Regions from separate parts of the Shewanella japonica genome, predicted to be linked through region 1. Evidence: predicted binding sites of a transcription regulator. Region 1 holds the regulator's gene; each other region holds the start of a gene.
What was found. The regulator ArgR, encoded in region 1, controls arginine synthesis, uptake and breakdown. The targets are predictions, from matches to a motif close to ANTGAATANNTATTCANT.
Positions count from the first base shown of each region.

Region 2: a site for ArgR is predicted at 3,975-3,992, ahead of SJ2017_RS15700 (OadG family transporter subunit). Genes of this name have one in related genera too.
Region 3: a site for ArgR is predicted at 6,078-6,095, ahead of argC (N-acetyl-gamma-glutamyl-phosphate reductase). Genes of this name have one in related genera too.

Region 1 covers NZ_CP020472.1:936,638-945,038, forward strand. The annotation lists gene SJ2017_RS03985 (ferredoxin--NADP reductase) at 1-522, shown strand, start outside; gene SJ2017_RS03990 (Fe(3+) ABC transporter substrate-binding protein) at 846-1,865, shown strand; gene SJ2017_RS03995 (ABC transporter permease) at 1,919-3,550, shown strand; gene SJ2017_RS04000 (ABC transporter ATP-binding protein) at 3,552-4,580, shown strand; gene SJ2017_RS04005 (Dyp-type peroxidase) at 4,690-5,628, shown strand; gene argR (transcriptional regulator ArgR) at 5,747-6,217, opposite strand; gene mdh (malate dehydrogenase) at 6,534-7,469, shown strand; gene SJ2017_RS04020 (SDR family NAD(P)-dependent oxidoreductase) at 7,532-8,392, opposite strand; gene SJ2017_RS04025 (thiol-disulfide oxidoreductase DCC family protein) at 8,396-8,401, opposite strand, start outside.
Region 2 covers NZ_CP020472.1:3,655,635-3,664,035, reverse strand. The annotation lists gene alaS (alanine--tRNA ligase) at 1-1,353, shown strand, start outside; gene csrA (carbon storage regulator CsrA) at 1,854-2,054, shown strand; tRNA gene SJ2017_RS15730 (tRNA-Ser) at 2,543-2,634, shown strand; tRNA gene SJ2017_RS15725 (tRNA-Arg) at 2,657-2,733, shown strand; tRNA gene SJ2017_RS15720 (tRNA-Arg) at 2,765-2,841, shown strand; tRNA gene SJ2017_RS15715 (tRNA-Arg) at 2,872-2,948, shown strand; tRNA gene SJ2017_RS15710 (tRNA-Ser) at 2,958-3,049, shown strand; tRNA gene SJ2017_RS15705 (tRNA-Arg) at 3,130-3,206, shown strand; gene SJ2017_RS15700 (OadG family transporter subunit) at 4,128-4,376, shown strand; gene oadA (sodium-extruding oxaloacetate decarboxylase subunit alpha) at 4,393-6,186, shown strand; gene SJ2017_RS15690 (sodium ion-translocating decarboxylase subunit beta) at 6,202-7,332, shown strand; gene SJ2017_RS15685 (CmpA/NrtA family ABC transporter substrate-binding protein) at 7,987-8,401, shown strand, end outside.
Region 3 covers NZ_CP020472.1:4,705,721-4,714,121, reverse strand. The annotation lists gene SJ2017_RS20040 (hypothetical protein) at 237-1,004, shown strand; gene SJ2017_RS20035 (LPP20 family lipoprotein) at 1,065-1,520, shown strand; gene SJ2017_RS20030 (YceB family lipoprotein) at 1,569-2,072, opposite strand; gene ppc (phosphoenolpyruvate carboxylase) at 2,105-4,753, opposite strand; gene argE (acetylornithine deacetylase) at 4,905-6,056, opposite strand; gene argC (N-acetyl-gamma-glutamyl-phosphate reductase) at 6,314-7,294, shown strand; gene argB (acetylglutamate kinase) at 7,307-8,089, shown strand; gene SJ2017_RS20005 (ornithine carbamoyltransferase) at 8,103-8,401, shown strand, end outside.

The sequences.
Region 1 (8,401 bases):
TTACAAGCATTAAAAGTAGGAGAGCAAATCGAAGTCAGCACCAAAGCGGCAGGCTTTATGACGCTTGAAGAAATTCCCACAGGGGCAATACAAGGACCGCATCTTTGGTTTTTGGCAACAGGTACTGCAGTAGGGCCTTTCATTTCAATGATGGAAACTGATGAGCCATGGCAACGATTTGAAAAAGTGGTGCTGGTTTATGGCGTCCGGTTAATCGAAGATTTAGCTTATTTACCGCAAATTAAGGCGTTACAACAAAAGTACCCGCAACAATTTATTTTTATACCGTCAGTGACACGAGAGCATTATTCCGAGGGGTTGTCGTGTCGAATTCCCGATGGCCTACAAAGTGGGTTAATTGAACAAACAGCAGGCATCGCGCTTAGTGCCGATAACTCTCAAGTGTTAATTTGTGGTAATCCTGAAATGATTGTGGATGCGCAATCAACGTTAACTGAAAAAGGATTAGTTAAGAGCTTACGCCGAGCTCCTGGGCAAATTACGGTAGAGAAATACTGGTAAGACGCAGTGATAGCCTGCGTTGATAACGGTTATTTTTTTGCTCACTATTAGAGGCTGTATTTATCCTTAATACAGCCTTCAAAAAACCTTGTTTTACTCACTAATTAACTTACTTATTCCAAATAATACAGTCAGTAATCTTTAAAGAATACTTGCTCAAAAAGCGCCGATCTATTATCCTTTCCGCAATTGATAATTATTATCATTTCCATGGGTGATAACCTAATGCAATATAAGTAACATCTTAATTATTGGTTAAGAAAAGTGCTTAAATCAGGTTTTTGCAATAATAAAAAGCGCCGTAAGGGCAAGGAGAAATTGGAATGAAATCGTTAAAGAGTTTTGCGCTGTTAGGTCTTGCAGCTGTATCTTCAATGGGTTCTATCACAGCACAAGCAGCAGATGATCTTACTGTATATTCTTATCGACAAGCGTTTCTTGTTGAGCCGATTTTAGAACAATTTACTAAAGATACTGGCATTAAGGTTAACGTCGTATTTGCTAAAGATGGCATTGCTGAGCGTATTGCCCGTGAAGGTCGTCTTTCTCCTGCTGATGTTGTTCTTACATCAGATTTTTCACGTTTAATGGAATTGGTTGAAAAAGATTTGGTTGTTGACGTTAAAAGCGATACGTTGAGCAGCAATATCCCTGAGCAATATCGTTCTCCAGACAATGACTGGTATGCGTTAACCATGCGTGTTCGTAATGTTTACTCTTCAAAAGAGCGTGTGGGTAAGCTGGATCTAAACTATGAAGATTTAGCATCAGAACAGTACAAAGGTAAGATTTGTACTCGTAGTTTCAAGCATCCTTATAATATTGCACTAGTCGCTTCAATGATTGCTCACCATGGTGAAGCTGAAACTAAGGCTTGGCTTGAAGGCGTAAAAGCTAATCTAGCACGTAAACCTCAAGGAAATGACCGCGCGCAAGTGAAAGCGGTTAAAGAAGGCTTATGTGATGTGGCCATTGGTAACAGTTATTACTTTGGTAAAATGTTGACAGATCCTAAGCAAAAGAGCTGGGCTGATGCGGTTTACATCAACTTCCCGAATCAAAAGAATCGCGGTTCACACATCAATGTTTCAGGTATGGCTCTCGCTAAGTTTGCACCGAACAAAGATAATGCTATAAAATTAATGGAATTTTTATCATCTGATGTTGCGCAAAAGTCTTATGCAGAAGTGAACATGGAATATCCAGTAAAAGCGGATGTTGCACCTTCTGAAATGGTTGCATCTTGGGGAAGTTTTAAAGCTGATGACCTTCCGATTTACAAGCTAGCAGAAAATCATCAAGCAGCAGTTAAACTACTTGATGAAGTTAAATTTGACCTATAAGAATGCAGCATTTCACCGCATAGTCATTATGCGGTGCTAACTGGAATGTATTTATGATTTTAGGCTTAACCAGAAGCTGGTCGCTCACTGGTTATGCGATTGCGGCAATATTAATATTGCCGCTTTTTGCACTTATAGTACAAGCAACAATTCCTGACGAAGCAGTATTTAGTCATTTATTTGATACTGTTTTACCAACCTATATCAGCAATAGCTTGTTACTCATGCTACAGGTTTGCATCGGTTCTTTGGTCATTGCTGTGTCTGCGGCTTGGCTCGTAGCACGTTGTGACTTTCCTGGACGGCGCTATTTCCAATGGGCGCTACTGCTACCTTTAGCAATGCCTGCCTATATCGTCGCGTATGTTTATACCGACATGCTTGATTATGCTGGGCCTGTGCAACGTATGCTAAGGCAAGTCTTTGGTTGGTCATCCCCACAAGATTATTACTTCCCCGATATTCGTACGCTAACAGGCGCAGCTATCATGTTGTCTTTAGTGTTATTTCCGTATATTTACCTGTTAGCCCGCACAGCCTTTATGGAGCAATCGTCTAGCTTATTACATGCCTCTCGCATTATGGGTTGTAATCCATGGCAAAGCTTTTGGCGCTTAGGTTTACCCATGGCAAGGCCAGCCTTAGCGGTGGGAATGGCGCTAGTGGCAATGGAAACCGCTGCTGATTTTGCCACGGTAAGTTACTTTGCTGTGCCGACGTTAACGACTGCGGTTTATGATACTTGGCTTGGCTATGGCAGCTTATCTGCCGCAGCAAAACTCTCGGCAATCATGTTGTTGGTGATTTTTGCCATGGTAGGGGTAGAGCGCTTTGCTCGCCGTAAACAAGAGTTATTTCAAAAGCAATCAAAACTGACAGAGTCAGACCGTTATTATTTAACAGGCTTTAAAGCTTGGAGCTCATTTTCTTACTGCGCTTTATTGATTGTATTGGCATTTTTATTACCTTTTATGGTGCTTGCAGGCTATGCAATTGACTACTTTGACGAAAGCTGGAATAGCCGCTTTTGGCAATACAGTTTTAATAGTTTATATATCGCAGCCGTAGTGAGTTTTATCTGTGTTGTACTGGCATTAATTATGATGTTTGTTCGCCGTGTTAGCCCACGTAAAAGTGATTTGCTACCCTCACGATTAAGCAGCACGGGTTATGCAATACCTGGCACGGTACTGGCAATTGGCGTTTTGGTTCCACTGACTTATCTTGATTTTGCCATTAATGATGTTTATGCCTACATTGATAGCAGAGGACCTGGCTTATTATTTACGGGCAGTGTCATTGCGCTTATTTTTGCTTTTTGCGTTCGCTTTGTGGCGATTTCAATTGGCAGTATCGAAAATAGCTATAAGCGAATGTCTCCTTCGTTAGATATGGCAAGTATTACTATGGGGCAAACCCCAAGACAGCTGCTATGGCGTGTGCATTTACCTTTGTTACGTAAAGGCATATTTGCAGGAGCACTGTTAGTATTTATTGAAAGCATGAAAGAGCTGCCAGCAGCGTTACTATTGCGTCCTATCGGTTTTGAAAACCTTGCGACTCATGTTTTTCAGTTTGTTTCTGATGAGCAACTAGAGCATGGTGCTTTGGCTGCAATTGTCATCGTAATCGTTGGACTTATCCCATTGATTTACCTTAATCGTTCGCTGGAGCAAGAGAGCTAATATGTCCACACTGACCATTAAAAATGTTAAAAGTGACTACCAAGGGCAGGTCATACTTAATGGACTCAACTTAACGTTAGAGCAGGGAGAAATCGTTGCGCTGTTAGGGCCTAGTGGCTGCGGTAAAACCACGTTATTACGTGCTATTGCTGGTCTTCAAGCGATCAGTGAAGGTGAAATTATCATAAATGGTCAATCGCTAAGTGCTGATGGCGTATTTGTTCCCAGCGAAAAGCGTGGCATTGGGATGATTTTTCAAGATTATGCATTGTTTCCCCATTTAACCGTCAGTGATAATATTTTGTTTGGCGTTAAGGGGTTATCTGAAAAAGATCGCCAAGACCGCCTTGAGGATATGCTCGCTTTAGTTAAGCTTGAAGGCTTAGGGAAACGTTACCCTCATGAGTTATCAGGTGGCCAGCAACAACGTGTTTCGATTGCCAGAGCCTTAGCGTATCAACCCGAGATTTTACTTCTCGATGAGCCTTTTTCTAATATCGATTCTCAAGTGCGTAGTGAGATGATGCTGGAAATTAGACAGATCTTAAAGCAGCGTAATGTCAGTGCAGTTTTTGTCACTCACAGTAAAGATGAAGCATTTGTATTTGCAGATAAACTGGCTTTATTTAAAGAAGGTGGAATTGTTCAGCATGGTATTGCAGAAGACTTGTACGGTGCGCCAAACGATCGTTACGTTGCAGAGTTTCTTGGTGAAGGTAATTACATTACCGTCACCATTAAAAGCGCCACGCAAGTCGCCTCCATATTAGGCTTAATAGAAAGCACTAGCCTGATAAAAAACGTGGTTAATACTCAGGGGCAATTACTTCTCAGACCGCAGCAAATCGAGATTCAACCTGCAGCACAGGGGCAAGGTGAAATTGTCGAGCGACGTTTTCTGGGTACAATTTGTCATTATTGGGTTAAAGTAGGTCAACAGACGCTCGAAGTGAGAAGTCAGTTAACCGAACTGACATTAGGCCAGAAAGTTAATTTGTCCATATCAGCGCATCCGCTAGTGATTTTTTAGTGACCTAAGTCTAAATTGATTAAATATTGCATAGAGCAGTAAGGAATAAATTGCTCAATTGCCTTAAACTCTTTATATCTTATTATTGTTAAAGGTGATTGATTCCAACATGGAAACACAGAATATGCCTCGCGAACAGTTAGGGATTTGTGCTGAAGGAAATCTGCATAGCGTCTATTTGATGTTTAATGCAAATGATGGTGTCGAAGATCAGCTTCGCCCATGTTTAGCCAATGTAGCCCAATATATTTATGAATTATCTGACCAATATGCAGATAGTGCATTTAATGGCTTTGTTGCTATTGGTGCGAATTATTGGGATACCATTTTTGACGGACAAAGACCTGCTCAATTACGCCCTTTTCCTGCGATGAATGAAGGTAATCGAGATGCACCTGCAATCGAATACGACTTATTCATGCATATCCGCTGCGATCGTTATGACATTTTGCATTTAGTTGCCAATGAAATTAGCCAAATGTTTGAAGGTTTGGTTGAGTTAATTGAAGAAGAACGTGGCTTTAGATTTATGGACAGCCGTGACTTAACTGGCTTTGTCGATGGTACAGAAAACCCGAAAGGGCGCAGCCGTCAAGAAGTTGCTTTAGTGGCTGATGAGGATATCTCATTTAAAGGCGGTAGTTATGTTCATGTGCAAAAATATGCCCATAACTTGAGTAAATGGAATCGCCTACCGCAGAAGAAACAAGAAGATATCATTGGCCGTACTAAGCAAGATGATATTGAATACGCTTCTGAAGATAAGCCATTAACCAGCCATATCAAGCGAGTTAATTTAAAAGATGCAGATGGTAAGTCGATGGAGATTTTACGCCAGAGCATGCCTTTTGGCTCGTTAAGAGAGCAAGGGTTGATGTTTATCTCGACCTGCCATAACCCAACTCATTTTGAAGAAATGCTACGCAGCATGATTTATGGTGACGGTCATGGTAATCACGACCACCTCATGCAGTTTACTAAAGCACTGACGGGGTCATCATTCTTTGCGCCATCATTAGATTTTTTAGCGCAGTTTGCTAACGACTAATTTTGCAAGATACGCGTTCTTGTAAGCTTGGGTAGATTAAAACCAAAAAAAGCAATGCCAAGGCATTGCTTTTTTATTGCGTTTTCGTCCGTACTACAGACTCAACATAACGCTTGTTTTACTCGCTGTAGTTAAACAGTGATTTAACTGTTTCTAACGTATCATCGATGGTTTTAATGCTGGATGGACAAATGAAGATCGTGTCGTCACCAGCAATGGTACCTAAAATGCCTTCAGGCTTACCTATTGAATCAAGTAATCGTGCGATGAGTTGTGCTGCACCTGGACTGGTACGCACTACAATCATAGCTTGGTTATGATCAACATCTAATACTAAGTTTTTAACTGGGCTACCTGCTGTCGGTACACCTAATTCAGCGGGCAAACAGTACACCATTTCTTGCTTAGCATTTCGAGTCCGCACCGCGCCAAACTTACTGAGCATGCGCGATACTTTAGATTGGTTTATGTTGCCAAAACCTTCTGCTTGTAGTGCGTTGACGATCTCACTTTGGCTACCAAAGCGCTCTTCCTTTAATATCGACTTAAACGTTTTAACGAGTTCATCCTGATTCTTGGTCGCTGGCATATTTTTTTTCGTCTTATAGTAATTTTTAAATTGAATACAATATATTCACAAAACGGGTTCATTTTGAATATATAAACGTCACAAGTCAAGAAATAAGCTAAATCGGTGAATAAAAATTCACTTTACAGTGTAAGTGCTAAATCAGGGATTATTGATATATATATCATAGAATAAGTTAATTGCTTTACTCCACTAAGGGATAATTGAAATTGTCTCGCTGATGCAGTAATGTGACGCCACAAGAAATATGATCTATGTCACAGACTGAGAATCATAAACTTAGAAGTCAAACATAAGAACGTTATTGGAGATAATTATGAAAGTAGCTGTACTTGGTGCTGCTGGCGGTATCGGCCAGGCCCTAGCTTTACTATTAAAAACTCAACTTCCTGCAGGCTCAAAGTTGTCTCTGTATGACATTGCTCCTGTAACACCAGGTGTTGCTGTCGATTTAAGCCACATCCCAACAGATGTTGAAGTGGCTGGTTTTGCTGGTGAAGATCCAACGCCTGCGCTAGTTGACGCTGATGTTGTTCTTATTTCTGCTGGTGTTGCACGTAAGCCTGGAATGGATCGTTCAGATCTATTTAACATCAATGCGGGTATCGTACGTAACCTTATTGAAAAAGTCGCTGCTACTTGCCCTAAAGCATTGATTGGTGTGATCACTAACCCAGTAAATACAACAGTTGCTATTGCTGCTGAAGTACTTAAAAAAGCGGGTGTTTACGATAAGAATCGTTTATTCGGTGTGACGACACTTGATGTTATTCGTTCTGAAACTTTCATCGCTGAGCTTAAAGGCTTAAACGTTGCTGATGTTAACATTAACGTTATCGGCGGCCACAGTGGTGTGACTATTCTTCCACTTCTTTCACAAGTTGAAGGCGTAAGCTTTACTGATGAAGAAGTTGCTTCACTAACAACTCGCATCCAAAACGCTGGTACAGAAGTTGTTGAAGCTAAAGCCGGTGGCGGTAGTGCGACACTTTCAATGGGTCAAGCGGCATGTCGTTTCGGTCTATCTTTAGTTCGCGGCCTACAAGGTGAAGCAAACGTTGTTGAATGTGCATACGTAGATGGCGGCAGCGAGCACGCTGAATTCTTCGCACAGCCTGTTGTATTAGGTAAAAACGGCGTAGAAAAAGTACTTCCATACGGTGAAGTAAGCGCATTTGAAGCAAACGCACGTGATGCAATGCTTGATACGTTAAAAGGCGATATCGACCTAGGTGTTGAATTCGTTAAGTAAGCTCATCGTTTACGACAAAAAGCGAAGCCTAGGCTTCGCTTTTTTGTGTCTGTAATCTGCAGTTACCACTGCACTGTTTTACCTTGCCAATCAAGAAACTCTGCTTGGTTGTTAAATTCAATACCTTGGTGAATTGTGAGTAATTGCTGGGCGACGAAGTCTGCGGTGAACAATTTCCCTTCGGGAACGTTAGCCTGAAAAGGTTTAGATAACTCGGTATCGGTTGTACCAGGGTGAAACGCGATCAATTTTGTATTTTTAGCTCGGCGTGCATACTCAATTGCACTGGTTTTTATTAACATATTCAGTGCCGCTTTTGATGCTCTGTAGCTATACCAGCCTCCTAACTGATTTTCACTGATACTGCCAACTCTGGCACTTAACACACTGATGATGCATGCCTGCTTGCCGTTTACGAGTTTAACGAGATGTTGAAGCCACATCATTGGCACTAATGTGTTGGATTGAAAGACTGACAGCATAGATGCTGGGGTAATATCTTCAAGGCGCTTTTCTGGCGATAAAACAGTTGATGGCTCAATTTGTAGATTTTCTGGACTCTTTGAGGTCTGTGGATTATGTGTATGGACTGACATTTGATTGTTTAATGAATGCAATCTGCCATTACAAATAAACACCTTGGTGATACGCCCTTTAATTGATGATAGAGCAAGGCACACTCTTGCTATGTTTTCGTTAGCGTCATTACTGGCGCTATTGCCTGAGCCATTCATGGTGTAATCGCAGGAAATGTGGTGATGAATGTTATTGCTAACATTAAAAACCAGTTCTTTTTGACTGATGGTAATGATTTGCTCAATCTCAGCATTATCAGCGAGCTCGGTGAAAATCGCTTTTGCAATACCTGAAGATGCGCCGATAACAATGGCAGTGTTAACGGCTTGAACACGACAGATATCCATAGGCTACTT
Region 2 (8,401 bases), 2.3 Mb from region 1:
GCTGCGATGGCTGAGCAAAGAAGCCGTGCACAAGCTGCTGGTAATTTTGGTACTGATTATAATACTGGTCTTAAAATCGAAGGTGAAACTGAGTTTTGTGGTTACACCGAATTAAACGGTGAAGGCAGTGTTTCTGCAATTTATGTTGGTGGTGAATCAGTCGAGACGTTAGCAGCAGGTCAAGAAGCGGTAATCGTATTAGATAACACGCCTTTTTATGCTGAGTCAGGTGGTCAGGTAGGTGATAAAGGCTTACTTTCAATTGGCGAAAATGTTTTTGAAGTTGCTGATACGCAAATCTTCGGTCAAGCATTTGGTCACGAAGGTAAGTTAACGGCAGGTACATTGACTGTAGGCCAAAAAGTCACTGCAGAAGTGGATAAGAAATTACGTCACCGTACACAGTTAAATCACTCGGTGACTCACTTATTACATGCCGCCCTTCGTAATGTTTTAGGTACTCACGTAAATCAAAAGGGATCTTTAGTTAACCCTGAGCGTTTACGTTTTGACTTTGCGCACTTTGAAGCCGTAACTGCTGCAGAGCTCAAGCAAGTAGAAGATATGGTTAATACCCAAATCCGTCGTAACCATCAGCTAAAAACTGCTGTGATGGGTATTGATGAGGCAAAAGAGCAGGGCGCTATGGCTTTGTTTGGTGAAAAGTACGACAGTGAAGTACGCGTTGTGACTATGGGTGATTTCTCGATTGAACTCTGTGGTGGTACACATGTTGGCCGTACAGGTGATATTGGTTTATTCAAAATCACTTCTGAAGGCGGTATTGCGGCGGGTATTCGTCGTATTGAAGCGGTGACTGGCGTTGCGGCAATGGAGTATGTTGCTGACCAGCAAGCACAACTTGATAAAGCGGCTTCATTGTTAAAGTCTGACTCAGCTTCAGTTGTTGCTAAGCTTAAAGCGCAACTTGATAAAGTGAAGCAACTAGAAAAAGAAATGTCGCAGCTAAAAGATAAGTTAGCTGCTGCAGCTAGTGCAGATATTGCTGGTGAAGCCATTGAACTAAACGGCGTAAAAGTTCTTGTTAAAAAGCTTGAAGGTGTTGATCCTAAATCACTACGTGGTTTACAAGATGAGCTTAAGCAGAAGCTAAACTCAGCCATTATTGTGCTTGGTATAGCTAATGAAGGTAAAGTTAATCTTATTGCTGGTGTGAGTAAAGATTTAGTCGGTAAAGTGAAGGCTGGTGAGCTTGTTGCTATGGTCGCTCAGCAAGTTGGTGGTAAAGGCGGTGGTCGTCCTGATATGGCTCAAGCTGGCGGTACGCAACCAGAGAAACTTGATGATGCCTTAGCATTAGTTCAACCTTGGTTAACAGAGCGTTTAGGCTAACGGTTAATTAAGATTAAAGTCACTCTCATAGAGCAATGAACATAAAGCATCTAATATTGATAGCGGGTAAAAATGTGATTGATTTACCAGTGATTGTTAGTTGCTTTATGGCTTGAGTGATTGTTCAAGGTTTGGCATAGTAGAAACGTAATAATGACAGCGGTATTACGAAACCACATTTTTGAATAAAAACAGATTTAACGCACTGAAAATCATGTGAGTATAGTTTTTTATGCTTATTTGGTTATGAAAGCGACAAATTGTTTTGAAGGTTCTGTTTTAGCTTTGTCTAAAGAATGAACGTCAAATGTTAACAGCTTGAAACAATCGGACTTTAAAAATACCGAATTTCTTTATTTTTTGATTTTTTACAGTAAAAAGCTTAAAAATTTTATTGATTTAGTGTCGTTACTAATGATTTGTATTAAGCTAACTATATTAAAACGCGCATATTACGGATAGAAGCTGGTGTATGCTGATTGGACTAAAGGAGCAATCGAATGCTGATTTTGACTCGCCGTGTAGGCGAAACATTAATGATAGGTGATGAAGTTACAGTTACTGTGCTTGGCGTAAAAGGTAATCAGGTACGTATCGGTGTAAACGCACCTAAAGAAGTATCAGTTCATCGTGAAGAAATTTACCAACGTATCCAGTCAGAAAAATCTGGCAATACGACCCCAGAAGGGGGCAATTTCTGATAAATCAGAATTGTTAGCTATACGAATAAGGCCAGCGAAAGCTGGCTTTATTGTTTTTGGATGGTAAATAATGCTGGATCAATGGAAGCTATCGCTGTTGCTTTAATCATTTTTAAGCGTTTTTAATCATCATTGCTGTGACGCTTCTTTTTTATCTTTGAGTCGTTGACGACTTGAGTGTTGTTCTAACCCTCTAATTATTTCGATCTTCATTTATTTGCTCTAATCATTATGCACACAATTATTCTCAAATAAGCTGATTTTTAGTTTATGGGCAGGTTTATCTACTTCATTTTAATGAATGACGATGATGGCTACAAAAATGATGGTTTATTGTTTTTATCTATAAAAACAAAAATCGGGTAAAAGAATTGATAAATATTGTGGCATATGTCGGCAATGTGATTAAAAACAGTTCAAATGAATATAGTTTCTGAAAAAGGGTTTGACTTATTTTCTTCAAACAGTAATATACCGCCCAAGAAAACGGAGAGGTGGCCGAGTGGCCGAAGGCGCTCCCCTGCTAAGGGAGTATGGGCTTTAACTCCCATCGAGGGTTCGAATCCCTCCCTCTCCGCCATTTCTTAAAAATAGTAAACGATGCGCGTGTAGCTCAGCTGGATAGAGTACCTGGCTACGAACCAGGCGGTCGGAGGTTCGAATCCTCCCACGCGCACCATTACTATTAAAAAAAGCAATATCAATACGATGCGCGTGTAGCTCAGCTGGATAGAGTACCTGGCTACGAACCAGGCGGTCGGAGGTTCGAATCCTCCCACGCGCACCATTGATATTATTTGCTTTTGTACCAAATTTTGCGCGTGTAGCTCAGCTGGATAGAGTACCTGGCTACGAACCAGGCGGTCGGAGGTTCGAATCCTCCCACGCGCACCATTATTGTTCGGAGAGGTGGCCGAGTGGCCGAAGGCGCTCCCCTGCTAAGGGAGTATGGGCTTTAACTCCCATCGAGGGTTCGAATCCCTCCCTCTCCGCCATTATTTGCATAATCTAAACCATGCAACTAAGCTCATTAGCAATGAGCAAGCTCGTGTTAAGCGAGCGATATGAAAGATTTGCGCGTGTAGCTCAGCTGGATAGAGTACCTGGCTACGAACCAGGCGGTCGGAGGTTCGAATCCTCCCACGCGCACCATTATTAGAGAATGCCCTGTAGCTTGCTACAGGGCATTTTTTATTGCTGGTTCGTCAGTGCTCAATTTAAGTGTCACTTTTCTATTTTCATTTTGCGTAATAGGGCAAAGCCTTCAAAGTGTTAAATTCAATTACCTTCCTTTCTAGGCCGCCAGCGTCGTTTTAATGCTGTTTATATTTTTAGCCAATCTATACGTGTTAACAGCTTTTAATTCGCTTGATGTTGGTTAGCATGCGCTTGAGCTCTATATAGAGTCTGCGGCTAAGGGGGATCTTTTTTGCAACTCAACAAACGCATTATCTATATTGGTACTCTTTTAGGTGAAATCACTCTTAACATGGATCATCAGCGTTGATCTATTGGCATCAGGCACACTGAGGAGCATGATTTACCATGTAACTGCTCGATTGTAATAAATAGTCAATTAATCACGATAAAATTGGCATATTTATGCTTTTTACATCATCTGCACTTCTTTAGGGCGATTGGTTGTTCTTTATCTTGATATCACTTTTTAGTTAGAAGTCGTCATAATCTTGTCATTTTCTTCATAAACCCATCAAAATTAAATTATTATCATAAAAGTTTCGTTTTAATTATCGAATTCTCACCTATATCCTTTTAATTTTATTATTTTTGGTCTGACCAATTTACAAGGTGTTGGATTAATTGTTATAGATTAGTTATATTTTTCGTCAATGAAGAATTTGATATAACTAAATTAGCTGGTTGATTAGCTTTTTTATAATCATAAATTAGTTAAGATAGACTGAATATTTATTCTGAATGCCGTTTGTGAATTAATGAATGCCTACTTTTGGTGCGTGAGTTAATTTCATATATGACTTCATTATTGGCGTATGTAATCAGAACGGATCCTGTGTGCAATGACTGATTGAACACTAAGACAAGAGAGGGTGTATGACTTCAATATCTGAGCAATTATTTAACGCCTTAGGCGTGATGATAATGGGGATGAGCTTAGTCTTTATTTTTTTAAGCTTGTTAATCGTCGGTATCACTATCGTCGCCAGATTAACCAAGTCAGAAAATCAAGTTGCAGCAGCGTCGGCGCCAATAGTGCAAGCACCTGCATCAGCAGCGACACTTGACCCTAAGTTAGTAGCAGCAATCACTTCTGCTATTCATCAGTATCGTGCCAAAGATTAATAGTTTAGGAGTAATTATGAGCAAGCCTTTAGCGTTAACAGATGTAGTATTACGAGACGCCCATCAGTCTATTTTGGCAACACGCCTACGTTTAGACGATATGTTACCTATCGCTCCTTTACTGGATAAAATCGGTTATTGGTCACTTGAATCATGGGGAGGCGCGACCTTCGATTCATGCATTCGTTATTTAGGAGAAGATCCGTGGGATCGTATCCGAGAACTTAAAAAGGTCATGCCAAATACACCGCAGCAAATGTTGTTACGTGGTCAAAACCTTTTGGGGTATCGCCATTATGCTGATGATGTAGTAACTCGCTTTGTGGAGCGTGCGCATACTAACGGTGTTGACGTGTTCCGTGTGTTTGATGCAATGAATGATGTTCGTAACTTAGAAACGGCTGTTAAAGCGGTGAAACAGGTTGGTGGTCATGCTCAAGGGACTATTTCGTTTACAACTAGCCCAGTTCATACTGTTGATACTTGGGTTGATATGGCTAAAAACCTTGAAGACATGGGTTGTGAGTCATTGTGTATAAAAGACATGGCAGGTCTACTCAAACCAATGGAAGCATTTGACCTAATTAGCAGACTTAAATCTCAAACGGATTTAACAGTGTCTATGCATTGTCATGCTACAACGGGTTTAAGCACTGCAACTTATCAAAAAGCAATTGAAGCGGGTATTGATGTACTTGATACCGCCATTTCGTCAATGAGCCAAACATATGGACATTCAGCGACAGAAACCTTAGTCGCAATGGCTGAAGATAATGGCCGCTCAACCGGCTATAACATGGCGCTGTTAGAAGAAATTGCAGCTTACTTTAGAGAAGTTCGTAAAAAGTATGCTCGTTTTGAAGGTGCACTGAAAGGTATTGATTCACGCATTTTACGTGCACAAGTGCCAGGTGGCATGTTAACCAACATGGAAAACCAGCTCAAAGAGCAGGGCGCTGCAGACAAAATGGATGCTGTATTAGAAGAGATCCCTCGTGTACGTGAAGATCTTGGTTTCTTACCTTTGGTGACGCCAACGTCACAGATTGTAGGTACTCAATCTGTAATTAATGTCCTAATGGGTGAGCGATATAAAACCCTAGCTAAAGAAACTGAAGGCGTATTAAAAGGTGAGTACGGTGCAACACCTGCACCAGTTAACGCTGAACTTCAGACTAGAGTGCTAGACGGTGGTGAGGCCATTACATGTCGCCCTGCCGATCTTATTGCACCAGAGCTAGATAAGTTACGCCAAGAGTTGGCTGATATCGCGAAGAAAGACAATATTACTTTGGCGGCAGAAACTGATGATGATGTGATGACGTATGCGTTATTTAATCAAATTGGATTACAGTTCTTAACTAACCGTGGTAATCCGGACGCATTTGAGCCTATTCCAAGTGCTGATGATATGGCGGTTGTTGCTGATAAAAAAGACAAAGGGCCTGAAACCTATACCGTTAATGTCCAAGGGCAAAATTTTGTGGTGGAAGTCAGTGAAGGTGGAGATATTAGCCAAATTGTACCCACTTCATCATCAGCTGGTTCTCAAGCGCCAGCTCCGCTTGCACCATTAACGCCGGCGAGTAATGAAATTAAAGTCACGATGAACGCACCGCTGTCAGGCAATATTTTCAAAGTGATGGTGAATGATGGCGACCATGTGAATGAAGGGGATGTGGTATTAATCCTTGAAGCAATGAAGATGGAAACCGAAGTTCGAGCAGAAACGACAGGTGTGATCAGAAATATCGCGGTTAAACAAGGCGATGCAGTTGCAGTTGGCGCACCATTACTGGCACTAGCGTAAGAGGTAGGAGATAGCATGGAAGGATTAATGGCCTTTTGGTCTGAGACAGGTATTGCTAACTTCGCACCTGATCAACTATTTATGATGGCAATTGGCGGGGCATTGTTATATCTCGCCATTGCTAAAGGCTTCGAGCCACTCTTGTTAGTGCCGATTGGTTTCGGTGCTATCCTGGCGAATATTCCTAATGCGGGGTTTACCGACGAAGGCGGTCTACTTTGGTATGCCTACTATGTTGGTATTGAAACAGGCATATTCCCATTACTGATTTTCATGGGTGTGGGGGCGTTAACTGACTTTGGAGCGCTGATTGCTAATCCGAAAACCTTACTATTAGGTGCTGCGGCGCAGTTTGGTATTTTTGCGACCTTGCTTGGTGCAATTGCATTAAATTTAGTGCCTGGGTTTGAGTTTACTATGCAAGATGCTGCGGCTATTGCGATTATTGGTGGCGCCGATGGCCCAACAGCCATTTTCTTAGCCTCTAAACTAGCTCCTGATTTATTGGGTGCAATCGCAGTTGCTGCGTACTCGTACATGGCGTTAGTACCGTTAATTCAACCACCAATCATGCGTTTATTGACTAACGAATCTGAACGCACCATTAAGATGGAACAGCTGCGTGAAGTCAGTAAAAAAGAGAAAATTATTTTCCCATTGATGGTAGTGGGAATGACCATTTTATTCTTACCAGCAGCAACGCCTTTAGTAGGAATGTTCTGTCTAGGTAACTTAATGCGTGAATGTGGCGTGGTAGATAGATTATCAAGCACTGCTCAAAACGAATTAATTAACATTGTCACTATTTTCCTTGGTTTAGCTGTAGGCTCTAAATTGCAGGCTGAAGAGTTTCTACGTATCGAAACCTTAGGTATTTTAGTCTTAGGAGCTGTCGCATTTAGTATCGGTACAGCTGCTGGTGTGTTGATGGCTAAACTGATGTCTAAAGTATCAGGTGGTAAGATTAACCCATTGATTGGTGCAGCTGGTGTATCTGCTGTACCTATGGCCGCACGTGTTGTGAATAAGGTAGGTTTAGAGTCAAACCAACAAAACTTCTTATTGATGCATGCTATGGGACCAAACGTCGCTGGTGTACTGGGTAGCGCTGTTGCTGCTGGTGTATTGTTGGCTGTTCTAGGTTAATACCTTGCGTTAACTCTGTTTGTTGTAAATCATATTGAAGCCACTGCTAAGCAGTGGTTTTTTTTGCTAACACATTAGTCATATTGAGCCTGAGTTCATCGCTAGCTCATCGGTATAAACAGAAGATAGTGCCATCTATTACGCGTCTGTATCAGGGTTTTACTCACTTTCTCACTCTCTTCACATAGCATTTAACTCACCACTCATAAGCCTTTCTTTATTTTCTTTTCTTACTCGATTAGCAAGGCTTAAGGCACGTCGATTTATCAGCCTAATCCAATACTAAGGCTTGCATTGCTCCATTGTTGTTCAATCCAAATAACGACTCGTATTTTATACCCATTTAGGTGCGATTTTATTTATCTTGCACTAAATTAGCACTACACTTTATAGGTATGTTGGAGGAGTGTTTTAAAATTTACATTTAAAACAGTGTGTTACCAAGTTGGCACGTTAGCTGAATAGTAATGGTCACATATTGGCTGATTATAATTGTATTTTATTTATCCATTTTTGATTGTTTTTGGTCTTAAACGTGAAAATTAATCATTTTTTAGTCGTAAATTAATTTAAGCAAAGGCGCTTAATTATTCCTTAGGGGGTAGTTAGCGCCTTTTTTGTTTTACCTATTTAACACTTAACAAGGATTTAAAGATGAATTGGAAAAAAGCACTTAAACAGACATTACTGGTGATGTCTTTTTCTGCCGTATTGCCAGCCATGGCTGAGGTCGGATTTCCAGAAAAGGAAGAACTGACTTTTGGTTTTATTAAATTAACTGATATGGCGCCCATCGCTATCGCTTATGAGAATGGTTACTTTGAAGAAGAAGGCCTATACGTCACGATTGAAGCCCAAGCTAACTGGAAGGTGTTATTAGACGGTGTTATTGATGGTCGCTTAGATGGCGCACATATGCTGGCAGGGCAGCCAATAGCTGCCACTATTGGTTATGGTACTAAAGCGCATATTATTACGCCTTTTTCGATGGATTTAAACGGTAATGCCATTACGGTATCCAATGATATTTGGAAAAAAATGAAACCTAACATCGCTAAAAATAGCGATG
Region 3 (8,401 bases), 1.2 Mb from region 1:
TTGTTGTTTTAATTGGTGGTGTCAATTTTTTTTAGGACGGTATATTTATTTCATTTACGTATTAAAGGGTGAAGAATAAATGCTGTTAATTTTAAATGGCATTATCTTTGTTTTAATAAATGCTTAATTATATTTTCAAGGTTGTTTTTATTTGTACTTTACAATAAGCCATGGGACTATAATAAGCTCAACAGATAAATATATTATTTACTCTCAATTCATTCGGATTATAACATATGACTGAAAGTCAATCTGCTCTTACTGTTAATGAGGCTATCGACAAGCTTGGTAATAAAGTCGATACGAGCATTTTTCAGCTTAATGGTAATAGTGAGCAGAATCAGTTTAGTCGTATCTTAAATGAGGCGAACCAAATTAGTGATACCTCTGCTGCAGCAACTTCGCTAACAAAGGCTTCTGAAGCGTTTTCACTAGACACCCTTCAGCAACAGATGCTTGCTAGTACAGGTTTAGATAATGAGACGATACTTTCGTTGAGTATGTCTGATGATATGGTAAGCGAAATGCAACAGGGTTTATTATCATCACTGCAAACAAGTATTGTTGAAAGCGCTCTAACACAAGCTATCAGTGCAAATTCGGTTAATATTGAAGATGGAGTAGCAATTAATACTTCCACTGATAATATTGTTGGTGCTCAATCATCAGAAAGTGAAAGCCTTGTGGATGATGTGTATTACTATTCATTTGGTGAGGATGGTTTTGATAGTAAAGATGTAATAGATTCTATTAATATTCTACATCATACACCAATTTTATCTTATATATACCAAGAAACAACGGGCGATAAAATAAGCCCAGCTTCAACCTTGGCAGGCAGTTTATTATATTCAGATTATGTTGGCGCAGGTTCGACAGCAATAAAATTAGCAATGGAATATTTTACTGAAAGTAATCCTGAAATGAATATTACTGATGTTGGAGATTTACTTTCTAATAATAATGACGAGTTGACTGAAAGTGAGGTTGGTCATTCCCTTTAGCGTTATTTATAGGCTGTTAAAAAATCAAATCCATTTTAAATCTTACCCAATGAGTATTGAATGAAATTATTAATTGTTTTGTTGTGCTGGTTATTAGCAGGCTGTGAGGTCTTGCAAAGTAATTATGAACCTTATCAGCCCACAGAATTTCCAGTATTAAACGCTGTTGGTTATGCCCCAATTGATCAACAACCAGCAGAGTTAAAGTCAGAACAAATTTTAATGGCGATGGAAGCTTCAAAAATTTTGGCTTATCGAGAGTTAGCTGAACAAGTCTATGGGCTACAGTTGAATTCCAACACGTCAGTGCAAGGAGCAAGCCTTAATAGTATTGCGACTAAAATCAAAGTCTCTGGAGTAATAAAAGGTGCGAAAGTCATTAAGACCTATCCTGTGGATGGATTTTACGTTACTGAATTAGAGTTAGATTTTAAGTTAGTGCGTGATTTGTATATGCAGTCTGAAAACCCAGTGCATAGTAACACCTTGATTGTAGAGCCCGTTAAGAACTTTTAATGGCAATCGGTAACGCTAATAAAAAAGCGCCTTGCGGCGCTTTTTTGTTTAAAATTTTATGACTATCTTGCCTCTTTCAACTTCAATTGCTTTAGTCATCGATGCCATCAATGCTTGATTACTATCCTTGGTGTCCAGCACATAAACAGGTTGGGACTCTAAAAAAGTTCTTAGAAACATCATCAATTGTGGCGTAATGGGTTTTAGCATTTGCTCAATATTTGCGGGTTCGGATTTCACACTGACCAAGTCAAGCTTCTTTAAAAAGATACTTTTGGTCTCTACATCGTACCAAGGCTCAGCCTCAAATGTGGTTTCCATATCAGCAGCAATTGATTTAAAGGGGTTTTTAACCGCCATTTTGGTAATTGCAGTTACGGAAATAGTGTTAGGCTTATGACCTAACTCAACTTCCATATCGTTGAGCTTTAACTGCAATCCAAAAACTTGATTCCCTTGTGAAACCTCATAATGCATTTCATTATTGAGGTAATCTTCAACTTCAGATTCAGAGATGCTGTACTGACTAGCACAGCCAGTCAGAAGCAGCATTAAGCAAGCTAAACATATTTTAAATAATGGCATTATCCTGTGTTTCTCATCCCTGCGGCAACACCCGCAATTGTCAGCATTAGTGCAAGCTCAACTTGTTTCGATGCCTGCTCCTCATTACGTGTACGACTCAGAAGTTCCGCTTGTAGAAAGTTCAGAGGGTCAATATACGGATTACGTAGCTTGACTGACTCTCTATTCCACGGAGTGTGGGACATTAGCTCTTCTGATTCAGTAAGCGACAATACCGCTTCTGTGCCTAATTGTAGACTTTCACGCAGCTTTTTACCTAAATGATGCAAGTTTTCTGGCACTAAGGTGCTTTCATAGTATCGAGCAAGATTAGGTTCGGCTTTCATGTATACCATTTCAAGCATAGAGATACGGGTTTCAAAGAATGGCCATTCTTGTTCCATTTCCTTCAGCAGTGCTGACTCCCCACGTTCATTGGCAGCTTTAAGTGCCTCTCCTGAGCCAAGCCAAGCTGGTAGCATTAAACGGTTTTGTGACCATGCAAAAATCCACGGAATGGCACGGAGACTTTCGATGCCACCATCGACACGTCTTTTAGCTGGACGGCTGCCCAGTGGAAGTTTGCCTAACTCCACCTCTGGAGTTGCTGCTCTAAAGTACGCGACGAAGTCTGGTTCTTCACGCACGATACCACGATACGCTTTTACTGAATCATCAGCGATACGTTGCATGCAATCTCGCCAAGCTTGTTTAGGCTCTGGAGGTGGCAATAAAGTCGCTTCCATAACTGCAGAAGTATATAGAGCTAAACTCTGAACCGCTACTTTTGGAAGGCCAAACTTAAATCGAATCATCTCACCTTGTTCAGTGACTCGAATCCGACCATCTACTGAGCCTGGTGGCTGCGATAAAATAGCCTTATGAGCTGGCCCGCCGCCACGGCCAATTGAGCCACCACGACCGTGGAAAAGCATTAATTTGACGTCTGCATTCTTACAAACGGCAACGAGTTGCTCTTGGGCGTGATATTGCGCCCATGCGGCAGCCATTACGCCAGCATCTTTAGCAGAATCTGAATAGCCAATCATGACTTCCTGCATACCTTTTGTATATCCACGGTACCAGTCGATATTGAGCAGTTGTGTCATACAGTCAGCAGCGGTATTTAAATCACTCAAAGTCTCAAATAGTGGCACAACACGCATTGGGTGTTGGCAGCCAGTTTCTTTGAGCAATAGTAACACTGCAAGTACATCCGATGGCTTACTGGCCATTGAGATAACGTAAGAACCTAGTGCAGTAGCAGGTTGAGAGGCGACTAATTTACAGGTATTGATGACTTCTTCCACGTCGGCTGACGGTTGCCAATCAGCAGGGATAAGCGGCCGACGACTGGTAAGCTCTCTTAATAGGAAAGCTTGTTTTTCGCTTTCATCCCAATGATCATAATCGCCCATACCGAGGTAACGAGTTAATTCGGCAATCACATCGCTATGTCGTTCAGCATCTTGGCGAATGTCGAGACGTAGCATATGAATGCCAAAGCATGCTAAACGACGTAAGATATCGAGCAGCAGTCCATTAGCAATTAAGCGCATGCCAGATTCTGATAAGCTTCGGTATAATAATTCAAGAGGTTGTTTTAAATCATCTAATTGCCATACAACATCGTCATAGTTCAGGTCAATTTGCTGACCTTCTAGGCGGGCATTTAGGTAATCAATTGTATTGCGTAGTTTATGACGAAGTTGTCTTAGTATGTCTCTATAGGGTTCTTTACTGTCTGGCAGCTGCGCTTTAAGTTCAGCATTAGCTTCTTCCATGGATAATTCATTCACCAAAGAAACGATATCTTTTAAATATAATCTGGCTGCTGCATGGCGATTACGGAGTAATACTTCCTCGGTGACTTTTGATGTCACAAATGGGTTACCGTCTCGATCCCCGCCCATCCAACTAGAAAATCTAACAGGACAAATATCTGCGGGAATTTGTTGACCTGTTTTTGACTCAACATGGTCATTGAGTTGTCTTAAAAAGTCTGGAACGGCTTGCCATAATGAGGCTTCAATGGTGCTTAGTCCCCAACGTGCTTCATCTACGGGAGTTGGGCGTTCATTTCTGATCTCGTTGGTGTGCCAAATCTGTGCAATAAGTTGACGTAACCTAAGGTGTGTTTGGCCTTTTTCTCGATCAGTGAGTTGCTGGTTTTCTTGCTCTGTTAAACAGTCGACAACAGCAGAGTATTTTTGAATGAGAGTACGACGAGATATTTCTGTAGGATGAGCAGTAAGGACTAAATCAATATCGAGGGTTTTTAAGCAGTCGATGACTTCTTGTTCATTGGCATTACTGTTTAGCATTCGTCCCAGTAACTGCTCGACAGGATCTGGTACACAGACAAGTTCATCACAGTTGCGACTTATGGTATGAAATTGCTCTGCAATATTGGCCAAGTTTAAAAATTGATTAAACGCTTTAGCAAATGGCACCAGTTCATTGTCAGGTAATGAATTGAGCAGAGCTAGCATTTGTTGTCTTGATTCGGCATCGCCTTGGCGAGACTCTTTGGCCAGAATACGAATTTGCTCTACTTTTTCAAGAAATGCATCACCAAGGTGATCGCGCATCGTATCACCTAAAATTTGCCCTAAGCTACTCACATTAGAACGTAAAGAAGCGTACATGTCGGCGGTTTGCTCTGCCATAATTACTCCATAAGTTTAACTTAATTAGCCGCTACCATTAATGGGCTACAGCTAGCACAATAGCTAGCTGTGAGGGGGTTGGTCAATGGGTTATTTTAATAATTAATCATGCACCATGATTAATCGTTACTGATAGTGAAACTTATTACAACTATTTAATACAAGCCTGATAAATAAGCTTTTTCATTAACTCAACAGTGGGGGTTAAATATTCTAACCCTATGTATTCATCTGGTTGATGAGCTTGATTGATACTACCAGGGCCCATTACTAAGGTTTGGCAGCCCAATTGTTTTATATAAGGGGCTTCAGTTGCGTAATTAACAACCTCAGGCTCGGTATTAGCGATATCTGCAACCATTTTTGTCCAATAATCATCAAGTTTACCTGCAAATGACTCTGATCCTGGGTAAAGCGTGGATATCTCAATACTGCCTGGGTATTGTTTGTTGATGTCTGCAAGATAATTAATCACCATCAACTCTAAATCAGCAAGCTCAATGCCAGGTAACGGGCGAATATCAAGATGTAAATCACAACAGCCACAAATACGGTTTGCTGCATCGCCGCCATGAACATGGCCAAAGTTCATCGTGGGGTAGGGAACACTAAATGCATCTTCACGGTAGTTTTCACTTAAATGCTGCTTGAGTTTCATCAGTTGACCGATGACTTGATGCATAATTTCAATCGCATTTAAGCCACGAGCGGGGTCAGAAGAATGACCACTTCTACCAATCACTCTGATACCTTGTGCTAAATGGCCTTTATGCATATATACCGGTTTTAAGCTGGTGGGTTCACCGATGATTGCATAGTCAGGGGCGATACTTTTTGAATCTGCAAACGCTTTAGCACCATTCATTGTGGTTTCTTCATCAGCGCTAGCAAAAATATGTAATGGACGTTTTATTTCATCAAGCGGTAACGACTTCAGCGCTTCCATAACTAAAGCAAAGAAGCCCTTCATATCGCAGGTACCTAACCCATACCAACGGTTATCTTTTTCTGTTAACTCAAAAGGGCTCTGACTCCAACGTCCTTCATCAAAAGGAACGGTGTCAGTGTGTCCAGCCAATAACAGGCCGCCACTGCCTGAGCCAATAGTTGCGATTAAGTTCTGTTTGCCTCGGCTGTCAGCCACGGTATGAACAGTGCAGTTAAAACCCATATCTGAAAACCAAGATTGAAGTAACTCAATAACTGCATGATTACTCATATCTTGCTCAGCTTCTAATGCACTGATCGAAGGGAGTGCAATTAGCTGTTTAAATGCATTTTTTAAATCTGGTAATGAATTCATAGCAACCTTTATAGTGCTTGCAATAAATATGTATTCATTATTATTGCATAATTAATTTATTGTGTTAGTCTAGCAAACAGCTAAGGCATTCACCATAACTTGATTAGATTAAAGATTATAAATATGTATTTAATTGCGATTCAATTCACTGTAACAGATCCCAAGGTAAACTATCTTCGACGATAGTTTTAATCTCGAGCACCCTGCTCATATACCGAATTATTTCTCTAGTTTACTGACCTAAAGACGACAATATAATGAAAAACATCGCAATAATTGGCGCTAGTGGCTATACCGGTGCACAAATCACCGCTTTAATTGATAACGATACATCGCTTTCTATTCAAGGCCTTTATGTATCAGAAAACAGTCTTGATAAAGGAAAGGCACTTGCTGAGCTATACCCTGCATACCAGCAAATCAAGTTGTCGTTATCTCCGCTAACGGCAGATGCTAAACAATCAATTGTAGAGGAAGCTGATGGCGTCGTGCTCGCGACTGATCATGCAGTAAGTTTAGAATTAGCTGCTTATTTTTATAAGCAAGGTTTAGCAGTTTTTGATTTAAGTGGTGCTTACCGTTTTGCTGATATCGAGCAGTACCCTAAATGGTATGGGTTTGAGCATACCCAGCAAGATGTTCTTGCTGAAGCCGTTTATGGCTTAGCAGAGTGGAATCATCAACAAATCGCTGGCAGTAAAATGATTGCTGTTCCGGGCTGTTATCCAACAGCGTCATTAACTGCACTAAAACCTTTAACGCCATACCTAACTGATGCTTACCCTGTCATTAATGCTGTTAGTGGCGTTACTGGAGCGGGCAGAAAAGCCCAGCTTCATACTAGCTTTTGTGAAGTCAGCTTAACGCCATATGGCGTATTAGGTCATCGTCACCAGCCTGAAATTGCCACTCATTTAGGGCAAGAAGTTATCTTTACTCCACACCTAGGTAACTTTAAACGGGGTATTTTAGCCACGATTACGGTTCAGTTAGCGAAAGGTACTACAGAAGCTGATATTGCTAAAGCTTATCAAGTTTACAATGACAGTCCGTTAGTTAGCGTTTTACAAAATCAATTCCCTAAGGTGGACGATGTTGTGAATACACCTAACTGCATTGTCGGTTGGAAGTATGATTCTCAAAGCAATTACTTGGTGGTTGCGAGTGCGATTGATAACTTAATGAAAGGTGCTGCAAGCCAAGGCCTGCAGTGCATTAAAATTCACTTTGGCCTATAACGGGGAATCATCATGTCACAGAGTAACCCAGTTATTGTACTAAAAGTTGGCGGTGCATTATTACAATCAGAATCAGGAATGGCTGAACTCATGGGCGTTGTTGCAAACATGATGTCTGACGGCCAGAAAGTTATTTTTGTTCACGGCGGTGGATGTTTAGTCGATGAGCAATTAACTGCCAATGGTAAAGAAACCATTAAACTGGATGGTTTAAGAGTGACTCCCAGTGACCAAATTCCGATTGTCGTAGGTGCATTGGCGGGAACGTCAAACAAGTTATTACAGGCCGCTGCAATTAAGGCGGGTATTGTGGCCGTTGGTATGAGTTTAGCCGATGGTAATACCGTTGATGCAGTAGTTAAAAATGAAAACTTAGGCCTAGTGGGTGAAGTGACACCGAAAGATGCGAGTTACTTAACTTATTTATTATCACAAGGCTGGTTGCCAATTTGTAGTTCAATTGCTGTTTCAGCACAAGGTGACATGCTTAACGTTAATGCAGATCAAGCAGCAACGGCCTTAGCAAAGTTAGTGGCAGGTCAGTTAGTACTTCTATCTGATGTACCGGGTGTATTAGATGGTAATGGCGAGTTAATTGATCAATTAAATCAACAACAAATTTCAGATTTAGTTCAGCAAGGCGTGATAGAAAAAGGAATGAAAGTCAAAGTCGAAGCGGCATTAGAAGTTGCTCAGTGGATGGGGAAGCCGGTGCAAGTTGCATCTTGGAAACAGCCTCAACAATTAATTGCCTTATCAAACGGACAATCCGTTGGCACCCAAATTCAGCCATAGGAGTAACACACTAATGGAACATTTATTATCTATAAAAGATTTATCGCAAACAGAGTTACTTGATTTATTAGCGCTTGCTAAGAAGATTAAAGCAAATCCAGCTGATTATAACCAAGCCTTGGCAGGTAAAAGCGTGGTGATGTTGTTTGAGAAACCTTCTTTACGTACCAGAGTGAGTTTTGATATCGGCATTAATAAATTAGGTGGCCATTCAGTTTATTTAGATCAGCAAAATGGGGCCTTAGGTAAACGTGAGCCGGTTTCTGATTTTGCTACTAATATTTCTTGTTGGGCTGATGCGATTGTTGCCAG